4 regions of the Leclercia sp. CFBP8987 genome follow, and region 1 is predicted to be linked to each of the others. Evidence: predicted binding sites of a transcription regulator. Region 1 holds the regulator's gene; each other region holds the start of a gene.
The links. The regulator CRP, encoded in region 1, controls carbon source genes, mostly activating them, when cyclic AMP is high. The targets are predictions, from matches to a motif close to ATGTGANNNNNNTCACAT.

Region 1 (3,711 bases):
CCGCCCGGTGGAAAATACGCACCCGCGTCGCGCTGTAGCCGTTTTGCGTTACCAGCAGGACGGTCATTAAGATCCAGTAAGGTTTCGGCAGGTGCAGCGCTATGCCCATCAGGCTGGCGATACTCAGCATCACGCTGATACGCGCCGCATTACGGAGGGCGGCAGACTTCAGCGACAGATAGCTTTTCAGGGCGGGGATCAGCGGCAGGCGTTTCTGCTTGTCGGCCATCAGGTCGCGCGGGTAGAGCGGACGCTGGGTGCGCAGCACCCGGGCGATACGGCTGAAGTGCCAGGCGCAGAACTGTCCCACCGGGTTATCCGGGTGCTGACGGGCGATTTTTTCCAGCGCGCCGAGCGGTTTGTCCATGCTAAAGCGAGTGGGGTAGCGATGATAGAGGATGTCATCAGCCAGCACCCGCAGGCGGGCCGCCACGGTCTGTGCGTTCCAGCGGATCACCGCTTCGGCGTGACTGCGCTCCACCAGCTTTTGCACCTCCTTCGGGTGGTGCAGACTGACGGAGATATGCTCCTGCAGATCCAGCCCCACCTGGAAGGTGCGCAGCAGGCGTTTGTATTCGTGATTTCTGTTGGCCGCCAGCATATGCAGCTGCTGGTAACAGAGGCTGATCAGATCCACTACCTTCTGCTGGCGGGCCAGCAGCGGTGGCAACGATTTCTCAGGGTCAGTGTGCTGGGTCAGCAGGGTATATTTCGCTTCGCAGTAATCCGCCAGCTGTTGATAGAGCATGCTCAGCGACTCGCGCAGCGGCTGTTCGCGCCACATCCAGAACCAGAACCAGTTAAACAGCCCGTACCAGAGGGTGCCCAGCGTATAGAGGAGCAGCGGTTCCCAGACCGGCATGTTCCCGGCAAGACTCAGGGTAAAGATGGCCGCAATCAGCGAGGCGGGCAGGAGTCGCGCATGGAGAGCGCTGATTTCTGCCGTGACGCCTAAGGTCATTGCCAGTACCGTCAGAATGAGCGGCAGTGGAATATCCCGCGCCAGCAACAGCTGGACGGCCAGGCTACATCCGGCAAACAGGCAGCCGCCAATAGTCAGACGTTTAAAAAAGCGTTTATGCGGTGTGTCCAGGCCAGCGATGTTGCAGCAGGCTGGAACCAGAGAAAAGAGGAGTCCCTGTTGCAGATGACCGAAAATCAAACCCACAGCCACGGGGAGACACAACACCAGGGTTTGCCGCAGTGCGTAGTTAACTTCCGGGTGATAAATGAGCCTGCGCCACATGGATGCTAGAGACAAAAACGGCGTGGCATCCTGCGATGCCACGCCGTTTGAGCGGAATTAACGTGTTCCGTAAACCACGATGGTTTTACCGTGGGCGGAAATCAGGTTTTGATCTTCCAGCATTTTCAGAATACGACCGACTGTCTCACGCGAACATCCGACGATCTGACCAATTTCCTGACGGGTAATTTTAATTTGCATACCGTCCGGGTGGGTCATGGCGTCTGGCTGTTTCGCCAGGTTCAGCAGGGTCTGAGCGATACGGCCCGTTACGTCGAGGAAGGCGAGGTTACCCACTTTCTCGGACGTGACCTGCAGACGGCGAGCCATCTGCGAGGAGAGGCGCATCAGGATATCCGGGTTAACCTGGATCAGCTGGCGGAACTTCTTATAGGAGATCTCAGCCACTTCACACGCGGTCTTCGCACGCACCCAGGCGCTACGCTCCTGACCTTCTTCAAACAGGCCCAGCTCGCCGATGAAATCTCCCTGATTCAGGTAAGAGAGGATCATCTCTTTGCCTTCTTCATCTTTGATCAGCACTGCCACTGAGCCTTTGACGATGTAATACAACGTTTCCGCTTTTTCACCCTGGTGAATCAGCGTGCTCTTCGATGGGTACTTATGAATATGGCAATGAGACAAGAACCATTCGAGAGTCGGGTCTGTTTGCGGTTTGCCAAGCACCATGCGCTGTTATCCTCTGTTATAAGCTGTCTCCAGAGTCTGGCTATGTACCTGTACTCTGGGGTTGCAATCGAATTCTTTCCCCTGCCTGGGGTCTGGCTGGCACAATAATTAGCAGCCTGGAATGTGTGATGTCCTCTGCATACATGTGCAACGTCAATGTATTACTGTAGCATCCCGACTGTTTTAGCATAGCTTTTGCCGCGTGTCTCCTGGTGTCTCGCTTCAGCTTGATGCAGGTCGACTTCCGTTGTCAGAATTGTTACTGACGCGTAATCTGTCAGCAAAAATGCACTCCTGGAGTTAATACAAATGCAAGCACGTGTGAAATGGGTAGAAGGGTTAACGTTCCTTGGTGAGTCCGCTTCCGGGCACCAGATTTTGATGGATGGCAACTCCGGTGATAAAGCGCCAAGCCCGATGGAAGTAGTCCTGATGGCGGCAGGCGGATGCAGCGCCATCGACGTGGTGTCGATCCTGCAAAAAGGGCGTCACGATGTGACCGACTGTGAAGTGAAGCTGACCTCAGAGCGCCGTGAAGAGGCGCCGCGCCTGTTCACCCATATCAACCTGCACTTCGTGGTCACCGGCAAAGCGCTGAAAGATGCGGCGGTATCCCGCGCGGTGGATCTCTCTGCGGAGAAGTACTGCTCCGTGGCGCTGATGCTGGAGAAAGCGGTCAACATTACGCATTCGTATGAAGTGATCGAGGCCTAAGCGCCTTGCCCGGTGGCGCTGCGCTTACCGGGCAACAAAACCTCAGTCGATCTTCTTGCCTTCCATCAACCGCTGCACCAGCGGCATCATGATCAACTCCATCGCCAGCCCCATCTTCCCGCCCGGCACCACCAGCGTATTGATGTGCGAAATAAATGAACCCTGCAGCATCGCCAGCAGCCAGGGGTAGTCAATATTGTCCAGATTGCGGAAGTGGATCACCACGAAGCTCTCGTCAAGGGACGGGATGCCTTTTGCGGCAAAGGGGTTAGAAGTGTCCACGGTCGGGACGCGCTGGAAGTTAATATGGGTGCGGGAAAACTGTGGCGTCAGGAAGTTAATGTAATCCTCCATCGAGCGCACCACCGAGTCCATCACCGCCTCGCGGGAGTGACCGCGTTCGCTGGTATCCCGCGTCAGCTTCTGGATCCACTCCAGATTGACGATCGGTACCACGCCCACCAGCAGGTCGACATGGCGCGCCACGTCGTGATGCGGCGTCACCACTCCGCCATGCAGGCCTTCATAAAACAGCACGTCGGTCGGTTCCGGCAGCGGCTGCCAGGGGGTGAAGGTGCCCGGCACCTGGTTCCAGGGGACCGCTTCGTCATAGGTGTGCAGGTATTTGCGTGCCTGGCCGGTGCCGCTTCGCCCGTATTCGGCGAAGGTTTGCTCCAGCAGGCCGAAGTCGTTGGCATCCGGGCCAAAGTAGCTGATGTGTTTGCCGAGATCGCGGGCCTTGCGGATGGCCATGTCCATCTCAGGGCGGGTGAAGCGGTGAAAGCTGTCGCCTTCTACTTCCGCAGCACGCAGATGCAGCTGCGAGAAGATCTTACGAAAGGCGAGGCTGGTGGTAGTGGTACCCGCACCACTCGACCCTGTAACGGCAATAACCGGATGTCTGGCGGACATAGCAACTCCCTGAATGGAAAGAGGTCGCGGTTAACCGCGAAATTGATTGCGAGGCATGATGTTGACGGTTTCGTGCAGCTCAGACCATACCACCAGCACCTCACCGCTTTGCAGCTGGCGCCTGACGTCGGCGACCTTCTGCTCAAGCG
Region 2 (3,711 bases), 1.2 Mb from region 1:
AGCGCAGTCAGCAGCACAATGGCGATCAGGGCAACCAGGCTGTAAAACACGCGCTTTAACATACAGATGACTCTTACCAAAGGTGAAATTTCACTCAGGCTACTTTACCCGTCTGGTAAGCGCAAGAAACGGCGGTTTAATTGGAGGGATTTTCATCAATTGTGCGGGCATTGCTGCCCGCATCAAGGACTTACGCCAGCAGAACGCGGTCGATGCTGGTGCAACCCAGGGCGCGCAGCGTGGCGGCAGTGGCATCCCACTGGATCAGCGGTGCGTCGGCTTTTTCCGCCAGAATGGCGCGCTGGATGTCCGGGTAGTCGTAACCGTTGAGGCTGAGCAGGTTCAGGGCGCCCTGCAGCGGGGGCAGCGTCGGGTTAAAGGCGGCGTTCTCGGCATAGCTGCCGGTGAAGAGTCGGCCATCGCGACACTCTAGCGCCACGCCGCTCGGGGAGTTACTGTACGGTGCGTGTGACTTGTTAGCAGCGAGAATTGCCGCCTGGGCCAGCGCGTCACCGCTGACGGCATAACCATGATCCTGCTCATCCATCAGCAGGGATTTAATCTCCAGATCCTTAGGTCCGAAGGCGTCCGGCAGATAATCTTCCAGGGTATGCGGGGCGCGGCCCGGGAGGTTGATGCGCAGCTGCAAACCGCTGTTGAGCTCGTTCATAAACTGACGACAGTGGCCGCACGGCGTGTAGTTCACGGTAATGGCCTGCAGGGAGTGTTCCCCGCGCAGCCAGGCGTGGCTGATGGCGCTCTGTTCTGCATGCACGGTCTGCTGCATGGTGGCCCCGATAAACTCCATATTGCCGCCGAAGTACCAGGTGCCGCTCACGCCGCGCGCAATGGCGCCGACGTTGAAATGAGAGAGGTCCGCACGGGCGCAGGCCGCCGCCAGGGGCAGAAGTGCAAAGGCCAGCGCGTCATCATCCAGATCGGTAGCACCTTTCAGGGCGGTGACCTGTTCAGCCGTCAGCAGGGCGGGGAAGTGTGCATCCGCCAGAACCGGGGCCAGGGCTGACTGCAAATTCTCTGCAAGCTGAGCGAAAGCTGATTGAAAACGTGGATGCATGACGTTGCCTCTTAAAGGTTAATGGATCGGTAGTGTACGGAGCCGATGCGGCTTTATATGTGACTCAGATCTCATTATTTGTGCAACTTATGAAACTCAAATGAAAAATGCGCGACGCGTCGCAAATTTTAGCCCATGACCGCCAGAATAATCGGGAACAGGAACGGCGCGATAAGGGAGGTCATGATCCCGCAGATCACCAGCGCCAGGGAGCTGAATGCCCCTTCCTGATAATCCAGCTCCGCACAGCGGGCGGTGCCGAGGGCGTGCGAGGCGGTGCCCATCGCCAGACCACGGGCTGACTTAGTGCGAATGCGCATCGCATTCAGCAGCGTATGCCCTAATACCGCCCCGAGAATACCGACATAAATAACGCACACGGCGCTGATCGCCGGGATACCGCCGAGACTGCCACCCACCGCCATTGCGATCGGCGTGGTCACGGATTTAGGTAGAATAGAGGCCGCGATTTCCGGCGTCGCCCCCATCAGCAATGCCACCGACGTACCGGTGATCATCGCCACCACGCTACCCACCAGGCAGATGGTAATGATCGACTTCCAGCGGGCGCGGATCTGGTGCAGCTGTTCATACAGCGGAAACGCCAGCGCCACCACCGCAGGCTGGAGCAGATCGTTGAGGACCTTGCTGCCCTGGAAATATTTCGCATAAGGAATGCCGGTCAGCAGCAGGAACGGAATAATCACCACCATCGCCACCAGCAGGGGGTTAAGCAGGGGGAACTTCAGGCGCACCGCCAGCTTGCGGGCGGCGAAGAATACCGCCACGGTAAGCGGCAGCGACCACCAGATATTGGCCATCATTTGTTCTGTCCTTTCTGTCCAACCACGTTACGTTCCCCGTGCACCAGATGCGTGCTCCAGCTCACCACTAAAAATGCCACCAGCGTACTTATGGTGCAGGAGACAAATATCGGGCCAAACTGCGCACTCAGCAGGTCGTAATACTGCATCACCCCCACGCCAATCGGCACGAACAGCAGCGCCATATAGCGGATTAATACCGAGCAGCCGGGCTTGACCCATTTTGCCGGGAGGATTTGCAGCGCGAGCAGCACAAACAGGATCAGCATGCCAATAATGCTGCCGGGAATGGTAATGGGCAGCAGGGAGGCGAGAAAGATACCCGCATAGAGGCAGGCATAAATCAGGATGAAGGCGCGCAGGTATTGCCAGACAACTATCAATGATTTCTTCATGGTGAAAGTCCTTAATGGAACGCATTCATCATACAATTAAAACCGGAAACGTGCTACGGATCACATCATGACTTTTGAGCATACCAGACATTACTTTCTGGAACGTTGGGCATTTCCCCAAACCGCAGGAGACAACGCGGCGCTGACAAGATACGATCAACAGATAAAGATAATGATGCTCAAATCCGGCCCTTACCCTTTACTGGAGGTAAACAATGCCATCAATTCTCATTAAAACCGCCGACGAGCTGGCTCGCCAGCGCCACGCGGGTGAACTGCTGGCCTCGGTGTTCACCATGCTGGACGACTTTATTAAGCCTGGCGTATCCACTATGGAGATCAACAATCGCGCCGAGGCCTTTATCGTCGATCAGCTTAAGTCCCGTCCGGCCAGCAAAGGGCAATATGATTACCCCTACGTGCTGAACACCTCGGTCAACGACGTGGTCTGCCACGGGATCCCTAAAGAGTCGGAACACCTTAAATCCGGGGCTATCGTCAACGTCGACATCACCCTCGAAAACGCGGGCATGATCGCCGACTCCAGTAAAATGTATCTCATTGGTGACGTTTCGCCTCTGGCCCGCCGGCTGGTGAAAGCGACCTACGAAGGGATGTGGAAGGGGATCAAGGCCGTCAAACCGGGTGCCACACTGGGCGATATCGGCCACGCCATTCAGTCATACGTTGAAAGCCAGGGCTACAGCGTGGTGCGGGAATATTGCGGCCACGGCATTGGCAAGGAGATGCATGAAGAGCCGCAGATCCTGCACTACGGCAAACCTGGCGAAGGCCCTGTATTACAGGAGGGGATGGTCTTTACCATCGAACCGATGATCAACCAGGGCGGCAGCCGGATCAAAACGAAGAAAGATGGCTGGACGGTGGTGACCCGTGACAAAAAGCTATCTGCCCAGTGGGAACATACCATCGCCGTGACAGCAGATGGGTTTGAGGTGCTGACCCTGCGTCCCGAAGAGTCCATTCCCGATTAAAGCCGCAACCCACACGCATCTCTGTCCTGACGCTTCCCACCTTTGGCGGGAGCGGCTACTATAGCGCCTCTTTTTTGACGGGTACTGATATGCGTGTATTACTGGCACCGATGGAAGGCGTGCTCGATTCGCTGGTGCGTGAGCTGCTGACCGACGTTAACGATTATGATCATTGCATCACCGAGTTCCTGCGGGTGGTGGATATGTTGTTGCCGGTAAAATCGTTTTACAGACTCTGCCCGGAGCTGCATCACCAGAGCCGCACCCCTTCCGGTACTCTGGTGCGAATACAGCTGCTGGGGCAATATCCCGAGTGGCTGGCGGAAAATGCCGCCCGCGCCGTTGAGCTGGGCTCCTGGGGCGTGGATCTGAACTGCGGCTGTCCATCGAAAATGGTCAACGGCAGCGGCGGCGGGGCCACG
Region 3 (3,711 bases), 330 kb from region 1:
GGCCCGGCTAACACCGTGATACCGCAGGCGTTAGCGCAGAGCTGGTTCAGCAGTTGGTTCTGGCACCCGCCGCCGACAATGTGCAGCTGGCTGAAGGGCTTACCGCGCAGGGTCGCCAGCTCGTGCAGCACCTCGGCATACAGAAGGGCGAGGCTGTCAAAGATGCAGCGCGCCAGCTCGGCGGCGCTCTCCGGCACCGGCTGGGCGCTGTCGCGGCAGGCGGCCTGGATCTCGGCGCTCATATTGGCCGGATTGATAAAGCGGTCGTCATTCGGGTTGATCAGGAAAGTGCAGGCCGTCAGCTTTTCGGTTTCTGCGATAAGCTCCGGCAGGTTAGAGATGTTCTGCTCTTTCAGCACCCGCTGCAGCAGCCACAGGCCCATGATGTTTTTCAGCACCCGGTAGCGGCCCTCGGCCCCGCCTTCGTTGGTGATATTCGCTGCCAGCGCGTTATCGCTGGTGTAAGGCGTTTTGCTCTCAAAGCCCATCAGCGACCAGGTGCCGGAGGAGAGATACGCCGCATCCTTCGAGGCCAGCGGGGCGGCAATCACCGCGCTGGCGGTGTCGTGGCTGGCGACAGCCACCACCGGGATCGCGTTATCCTGCGGGCAGATCCAGTGACCAATCACGTTGCCCGGATGGGTTGGGGTGCCAAACCAGTCGCGCGGCGCGCCGGTCCAGTTGAGCAGGTTCTCGTCCCAGGAGTCAGAATTGATGTTCACCAGCTGGGTGGTGGTGGCGTTGGTATATTCCCAGTTCATCTGGCCGGTGAGACGGTAGCTGAAGTAGTCCGGGATCAGCAGGGCATGCGCAACGTTCGCCACCAGTTCCGGCTGCTGTTCCACCAGGGCGCGCAGCTGATACAGAGTATTAAACGGCAGGAACTGGATGCCGCTCCGGCCATAGATCTCCGCTTTCCCGAGCTGTGCTAACGCATGCGCCATCACCCCGTCGGTGCGGCTATCGCGATAGGAGACTGGGAGGCCCACGCGCTCGCCGTTGCTGTCCAGCAGCACGTAATCCACGCCCCAGGTGTCAATCCCGATGCTGTCGATGTGAATGCCTTCTTCGCACACCTTATTCAGCCCGGTGCGGATCTCCGCTTCCAGGGTGTCGATATCCCAGCAGTCAAACCCGTCCTGCTTTTGCAGGCAGTTCACGAAACGGTGGATTTCGCGCAGGGAGAGGGTGCGCTGCTCGCGGTGGTAGCTCGCCAGCATTACGCGGCCGCTGGATGCGCCTAAATCGACAGCCACACAATGGCGAAAAGTCATGGTCCGGTCCTTCCTGAAGTCATTGCCGGACAGTGTAAAAAAGGGAAGCGTCAGTGACCTTCTTGCCACTGACAGCGCATTTCAGGCGCTGGCAAGAAAGCAAAGATGAACGTGAGGGAGTTCACATTTCCCGCCAATAGCCGGGATTTCGGGGGATGTGACGGTGGGCGCATTTCCGGATCTTTCCCGCCGTTTCTTGAAAAAGCGACAGGCTTTGCGCCATTTGCTGTCGAAAATTTAAGGTGAGCCGGGAAACCCTAAATTACTATTTTGAGAACATTTATCATCTGGTGAACCGTTATGACCGTACTGCACAGCGTGGATTTTTTCCCTTCAGGCCACTCGCCTGTGGCGATTGAGCCGCGGCTGCCCCAGGCTGCCTTTCCGGAACATCATCATGATTTCCATGAGATTGTGATCGTAGAGCACGGCACGGGCATCCATGTCTTCAACGGACAGCCCTACACCATCAGCGGCGGCACGGTGTGCTTTGTCCGCGATCATGATCGGCATATGTATGAACATACCGACAACCTGTGCCTGACCAACGTGCTCTATCGCTCCCCGGAAGCGTTCCAGTTTTTGTCGGGACTGAACCAGCTGTTGCCTCAGGAGCAGGACGGTCACTACCCGTCGCACTGGCGGGTGAATCAGTCCACGCTGCAGCAGGTGCGCCAGCTGGTCAGCCAGATGGAGCAGTCCGAAGAGGGACAGACCACCCACGCCCTCGCCAGCCGCGAGATCCTGTTTATGCAACTGCTGGTGCTGCTGCGACGGGGTAGCCTGGTGGAAGGGGCGGCGGATAACGATGCCCGGCTCAATCAGCTGATGGCCTGGCTGGAAGATCACTTTGCGGAGGATGTCTGCTGGGAGACGCTGGCGGATAACTTTTCGCTCTCGCTACGCACCCTGCATCGCCAGCTGAAGCAGCACACCGGGCAGACGCCGCAGCGTTACCTGAACCGGCTGCGGCTGATCAAAGCGCGCCATCTGCTGCGCCATACCGACGATAGCGTCACGGATATCGCCTATCGCTGCGGTTTCGGCGACAGTAACCACTTTTCGACCCTGTTTCGCCGGGAGTTTTCCTGGTCCCCGCGCGACATTCGCCAGGGCCGGGATGCCTCGCTTCAGTAACGCGAGGAAAATCACCGTTTTATTGCCGCAAACCGGGTAATAATGGCAGGTTGTTCCCGGGTGAGGTTGTGATGTGGCAGGACAGTTGATTCTTCGCAGAGCCGATTTTTTTGCATCCGCCGCCCAGGCCGTCGCGGTGGCGGACCGCTATCCGCAAAATGTCTTTGCTGAGCACACCCACGACTTCTGCGAGCTGGTGCTGGTGTGGCGCGGCAATGGCCTGCATATCCTTAACGATCGCCCGTACCGCATCACCCGCGGCGACCTGTTTTATATCCGCGCGGAAGACAAACACTCCTACGCCTCGGTTAACGATCTGGTGCTGCAGAACATCATCTACTGCCCCGACCGGCTGAAGCTCAACGTGGACTGGGCGGCGAACATTCCCGGTTTTCTCAGGGCCGGCGGCACTCCGCACTGGCGGCTGGGCAGCAACGGCATGGCGCAGGTGCGCCCGGTGATCGCCCAGCTGGAGCAGGAGAGCCTGAAGAACGATGCCCACGCGTTCGACATGGCCGAGCTGCTGTTTGCCCAGCTGACGATCATGCTCAAACGCTACCGTTATGCCCCGGATAACCCGGCGGCCAGCGAACCGGAAGCGCTGCTGGATAAGCTGATCACCGCTCTGGCCGGTAGCCTGAACCGCAGCTTTGTGCTGGAGAAGTTTTGCGAGCAGGAGCAGTGCAGCGAGCGAGCCCTGCGCCAGCAGTTCCGTACCCAGACCGGGATGACGGTAAACCACTACCTGCGCCAGCTGCGCATCTGCCACGCGCAGTATCTGCTGCAGCACACCGAACTGATGGTCAGCGAAGTCGCCATGCAGTGCGGCTTTGAGGACAGTAACTATTTCTCGGTGGTGTTTAACCGCGAAGTGGGGATGACCCCGGTTCAGTGGCGCCACCGCAGCCATAACGCGGCGTAATAGAATATCTGCTTACCCCTGAGTGCCACCACACGCCCCGCCAGATCAGTGACATAACTAAAAGTTATAACCTTATTAAAACTACGGCATTGATAAACATTTTCAATATCATTTAATTAACTATAATGAACCAACTGCTTACGCGGCATTAACACGTTTGCCGCCCGACAATAATGGAGATGATTATGAGCTATACCCTGCCATCCCTGCCGTACGCTTACGACGCCCTTGAGCCGCATTTCGACAAGCAGACGATGGAGATCCATCACACCAAACACCACCAGACTTACGTTAACAACGCCAACGCGGCGCTGGAAAGCCTGCCAGAATTTGCCAGCCTGCCTGCTGAAGAGCTGATCACCAAACTGGATCAACTGC
Region 4 (3,711 bases), 400 kb from region 1:
GGATTTACCCACGTTGTGGCCCTGAGCGGCAACGAAGGTGTTGGCGATGCCGCCACCGACGATCAGCTGGTCAGCGATTTTGGACAGAGAGTCCAGTACGGTCAGTTTGGTAGAGACTTTAGAACCGCCAACGATAGCAACCATTGGACGAGCTGGTTCTTTCAGAGCTTTGCCCAGTGCTTCCAGTTCGTCTGCCAGCAGTGGACCTGCACAGGCGACGTCAGCGAATTTACCGATACCGTGAGTAGAAGCCTGCGCACGGTGAGCAGTACCGAAAGCATCCATTACGAACACGTCGCACAGGGCTGCGTATTTTTTGGACAGGGTTTCGTCGTCTTTCTTCTCGCCTTTGTTAAAGCGAACGTTTTCCAGAACAACCAGTTCACCTTCAGCAACTTCAACGCCGTCCAGGTAGTCTTTAACCAGACGTACCGGGCTGGACAGTTTGTCTTTCAGGTAATTAACAACCGGCAGCAGAGAGAATTCTTCGTTGTACTCGCCTTCGGTCGGACGACCCAGGTGGGAGGTGACCATCACTTTTGCACCCTGCTTCAGTGCCAGTTCGATGGTTGGCAGAGAGGCACGGATACGTGCGTCGCTGGTGACTTTCCCATCTTTAACCGGTACGTTCAGATCCGCACGGATGAAAACGCGTTTACCTGCCAGATCCAGATCGGTCATCTTAATTACAGACATGGTGAATCCTCTCGTTGATTCTTAAAGTTTTGCAGACGCAATACGCGCCTTACCTGAAACCTTGTGCGGCCATGGCTAACGTGGTGTCGAGCATCCTGTTAGCAAAGCCCCATTCATTATCACACCAGACCAGCGTTTTGATCAGATGCGCTCCACTCACGCGCGTTTGAGTGCCATCAACAATGGCGCTGTGCGGATCGTGGTTAAAATCTACTGAGACCAACGGTAATTCCGTATAGTCAACTATACCATGAAATGCTTGCTGTGCCGCTTTTTGCAGCAACAGGTTGACCTCACAGGCTTTTACCGGTTTCTTCACGGTCACGCTGAGGTCGATCGCCGTCACGTTGATGGTAGGAACACGCACGGCGATAGCTTCAAAACGGTCTTCAAATTGCGGGAAAATTCGGGTAATCCCGGCCGCCAGTTTGGTATCCACCGGGATAATCGACTGACTCGCCGCGCGAGTGCGTCTCAGGTCCGGATGGTATGCGTCAATGACCTGCTGATCGTGCATGGCGGAGTGAATCGTGGTCACGGTGCCCGATTCAATGCCATAGGCATCGTCCAGCAGTTTGATGACCGGAATAATACAGTTGGTGGTGCAGGAGGCATTGGAGACGATGCGGTGTTCCGCTTGCAGCTCATGATGGTTAACGCCATAAACCACCGTGGCATCGAGATCGTTACTGCCGGGATGTGAGAAGAGCACTTTCTTCGCGCCAGCCGCCAGATGGGCTTCGCCATGTTCGCGATTGCCGTAGACGCCGGTACAGTCGAGCACCACATCCACGCCCAGCTCACGCCAGGGTAAGGCGTCGATCGTCTGCTCGTGCAGTACACGAATCACGTCATCACCGACGAACAGCTGCTCTCTCTCCTGACGAACGTCCCAGGCGAAGCGCCCATGGCTGGTGTCATATTTCAATAAATGCGCCATGCCTGCGGCATCGGCCAGTTCATTGATGGCCACCACGGTCATTTCCGCCCGGCGCCCGGATTCATATAAAGCACGAACCACGTTACGTCCGATGCGACCGAAACCATTAATCGCTACGCGTACGGTCATAAGTCTCCTGCAAAGCTTTCCCTGATTCGAGGTGGCTGACAGAGTAATCCAGCAACGCTCTGAGGGGAATCCTCGCCTGTCACAAACTCCAACTGATTGGTCATTTGTCGAACGTTTAATCGACTGAAACGCTTCAGCCAGAATAAGCGAAACGTGGAATAAAGGGAATGAGCCCTCGGACCAATAAGCCAGCTATATGACTTGCGTCACATTTTTAATGGAATAATTCACAGCGCAGTTACATGCAGGAGGAATAGTAGATACAAAAAAGCCGGGTGGCGAGGTAAAAGCAAAACGGTAACCCAGGGGTTACCGTTTTTGGTGTTTGCACCCTCTCCCGTGGGAGAGGATTGGGGTGAGGGCATCAGCCCGCACCGTACCAGCAATTACAGCAGTTCTTTCGCTTTTGCGACCACGTTCTCAACGGTGAAGCCAAACTCTTCGAACAGCTGCTCAGCCGGAGCAGACTCACCGAAGGTGGTCATGCCGACGATAGCGCCGTTCAGGCCCACGTATTTGAACCAGTAGTCAGCGATACCCGCTTCCACAGCCACACGAGCGGAGACCGCTTTCGGCAGCACGGATTCACGGTACGCCGCGTCCTGCTTGTCAAAGGCATCGGTAGACGGCATGGAAACCACGCGCGCTTTCACGCCTTCGCCTGCCAGTTGATCCCAGGCCGCAACCGCCAGTTCAACTTCAGAACCGGTAGCGATGAAGATCACCTGTGGCTGACCGTCGCAATCTTTCAGCACGTAACCGCCGCGGGCGATGTTCGCCAGCTGCGCTTCGGTACGATCCTGCTGAGCCAGGTTCTGACGGGAGAGGATCAGTGCGGTCGGGCCGTCCTGACGCTCAACGCCATATTTCCACGCTACCGCGGATTCAACCTGGTCACATGGACGCCATGTGGACATGTTCGGGGTCACACGCAGAGAAGCAACCTGCTCAACCGGCTGGTGAGTCGGGCCATCTTCGCCCAGACCGATGGAGTCGTGGGTATAAACCATCACCTGACGCTGTTTCATCAGCGCAGCCATACGCACCGCGTTACGGGCATATTCCACGAACATCAGGAAGGTGGAGGTGTACGGCAGGAAACCACCGTGCAGGGAGATACCGTTGGCAATCGCAGTCATACCGAATTCACGTACACCGTAATGGATGTAGTTACCGGCAGCATCTTCGTTGATCGCTTTAGAACCGGACCAGATGGTCAGGTTGCTTGGCGCCAGGTCAGCGGAGCCGCCGAGGAACTCTGGCAGCCACGGGCCGAAGGCTTCGATGGCATTCTGGGACGCTTTACGGCTGGCGATTTTGGACGGGTTCGCCTGCAGTTTAGCGATGAACTCGTTCGCTTTGGCGTCGAAGTCAGCCGGCATGTCACCTTTCATACGACGGGTGTATTCAGCCGCTTCCTGTGGGAAGGCTTTAGCGTAGGCAGCAAATTTCTCGTTCCATGCTGCTTCTTTTGCCTGACCGGCTTCTTTGGCATCCCACTGCGCGTAGATCTCAGATGGGATCTCAAACGCGGCGTGTTTCCAGCCCAGCTGTTCGCGGGTCAGGGCGATCTCTGCGTCACCCAGCGGTGCACCGTGAGAGTCGTGGGTGCCGGCTTTGTTCGGGGAACCGAAACCGATGATGGTTTTGCACATCAGCAGGGACGGCTTGTCGGTTACAGCGCGTGCTTCTTCTACTGCACGTTTGATCGCGTCAGCATCGTGACCGTCAACACCACGTACCACGTGCCAGCCGTAGGCTTCGAAACGTGCTGCGGTATCGTCGGTGAACCAGCCTTCAACGTGACCATCAATGGAGATGCCGTTGTCGTCATAGAACGCAACCAGTTTGCCCAGCTTCAGGGTACCGGCCAGGGAGCATACCTCGTGAGAGATACCTTCCATCATGCAGCCGTCGCCGAGGAACGCATAGGTGAAGTGGTCAAC

Region 2: a site for CRP is predicted at 2,343-2,360, ahead of SOM40_RS15730 (CidA/LrgA family protein). Genes of this name have one in related genera too.
Region 3: a site for CRP is predicted at 1,430-1,447, ahead of rhaS (HTH-type transcriptional activator RhaS). Genes of this name have one in related genera too.
Region 4: a site for CRP is predicted at 1,960-1,977, ahead of epd (erythrose-4-phosphate dehydrogenase). Genes of this name have one in related genera too.

The regions. Positions count from the first base shown of each region.
Region 1 is NZ_CM188255.1:4,441,732-4,445,442, reverse strand. It holds gene SOM40_RS21470 (YccS/YhfK family putative transporter) at 1-1,246, opposite strand, end outside; gene crp (cAMP-activated global transcriptional regulator CRP) at 1,304-1,936, opposite strand; gene SOM40_RS21460 (OsmC family protein) at 2,246-2,650, shown strand; gene SOM40_RS21455 (phosphoribulokinase) at 2,693-3,562, opposite strand; gene SOM40_RS21450 (YheU family protein) at 3,593-3,711, opposite strand, start outside.
Region 2 is NZ_CM188255.1:3,245,194-3,248,904, reverse strand. It holds gene sanA (outer membrane permeability protein SanA) at 1-62, opposite strand, end outside; gene cdd (cytidine deaminase) at 191-1,075, opposite strand; gene SOM40_RS15735 (CidB/LrgB family autolysis modulator) at 1,204-1,899, opposite strand; gene SOM40_RS15730 (CidA/LrgA family protein) at 1,896-2,294, opposite strand; gene map (type I methionyl aminopeptidase) at 2,510-3,289, shown strand; gene dusC (tRNA dihydrouridine(16) synthase DusC) at 3,379-3,711, shown strand, end outside.
Region 3 is NZ_CM188255.1:4,769,914-4,773,624, reverse strand. It holds gene rhaB (rhamnulokinase) at 1-1,274, opposite strand, end outside; gene rhaS (HTH-type transcriptional activator RhaS) at 1,575-2,411, shown strand; gene rhaR (HTH-type transcriptional activator RhaR) at 2,485-3,333, shown strand; gene sodA (superoxide dismutase [Mn]) at 3,519-3,711, shown strand, end outside.
Region 4 is NZ_CM188255.1:4,041,651-4,045,361, forward strand. It holds gene pgk (phosphoglycerate kinase) at 1-696, opposite strand, end outside; gene epd (erythrose-4-phosphate dehydrogenase) at 746-1,765, opposite strand; gene tkt (transketolase) at 2,152-3,711, opposite strand, start outside.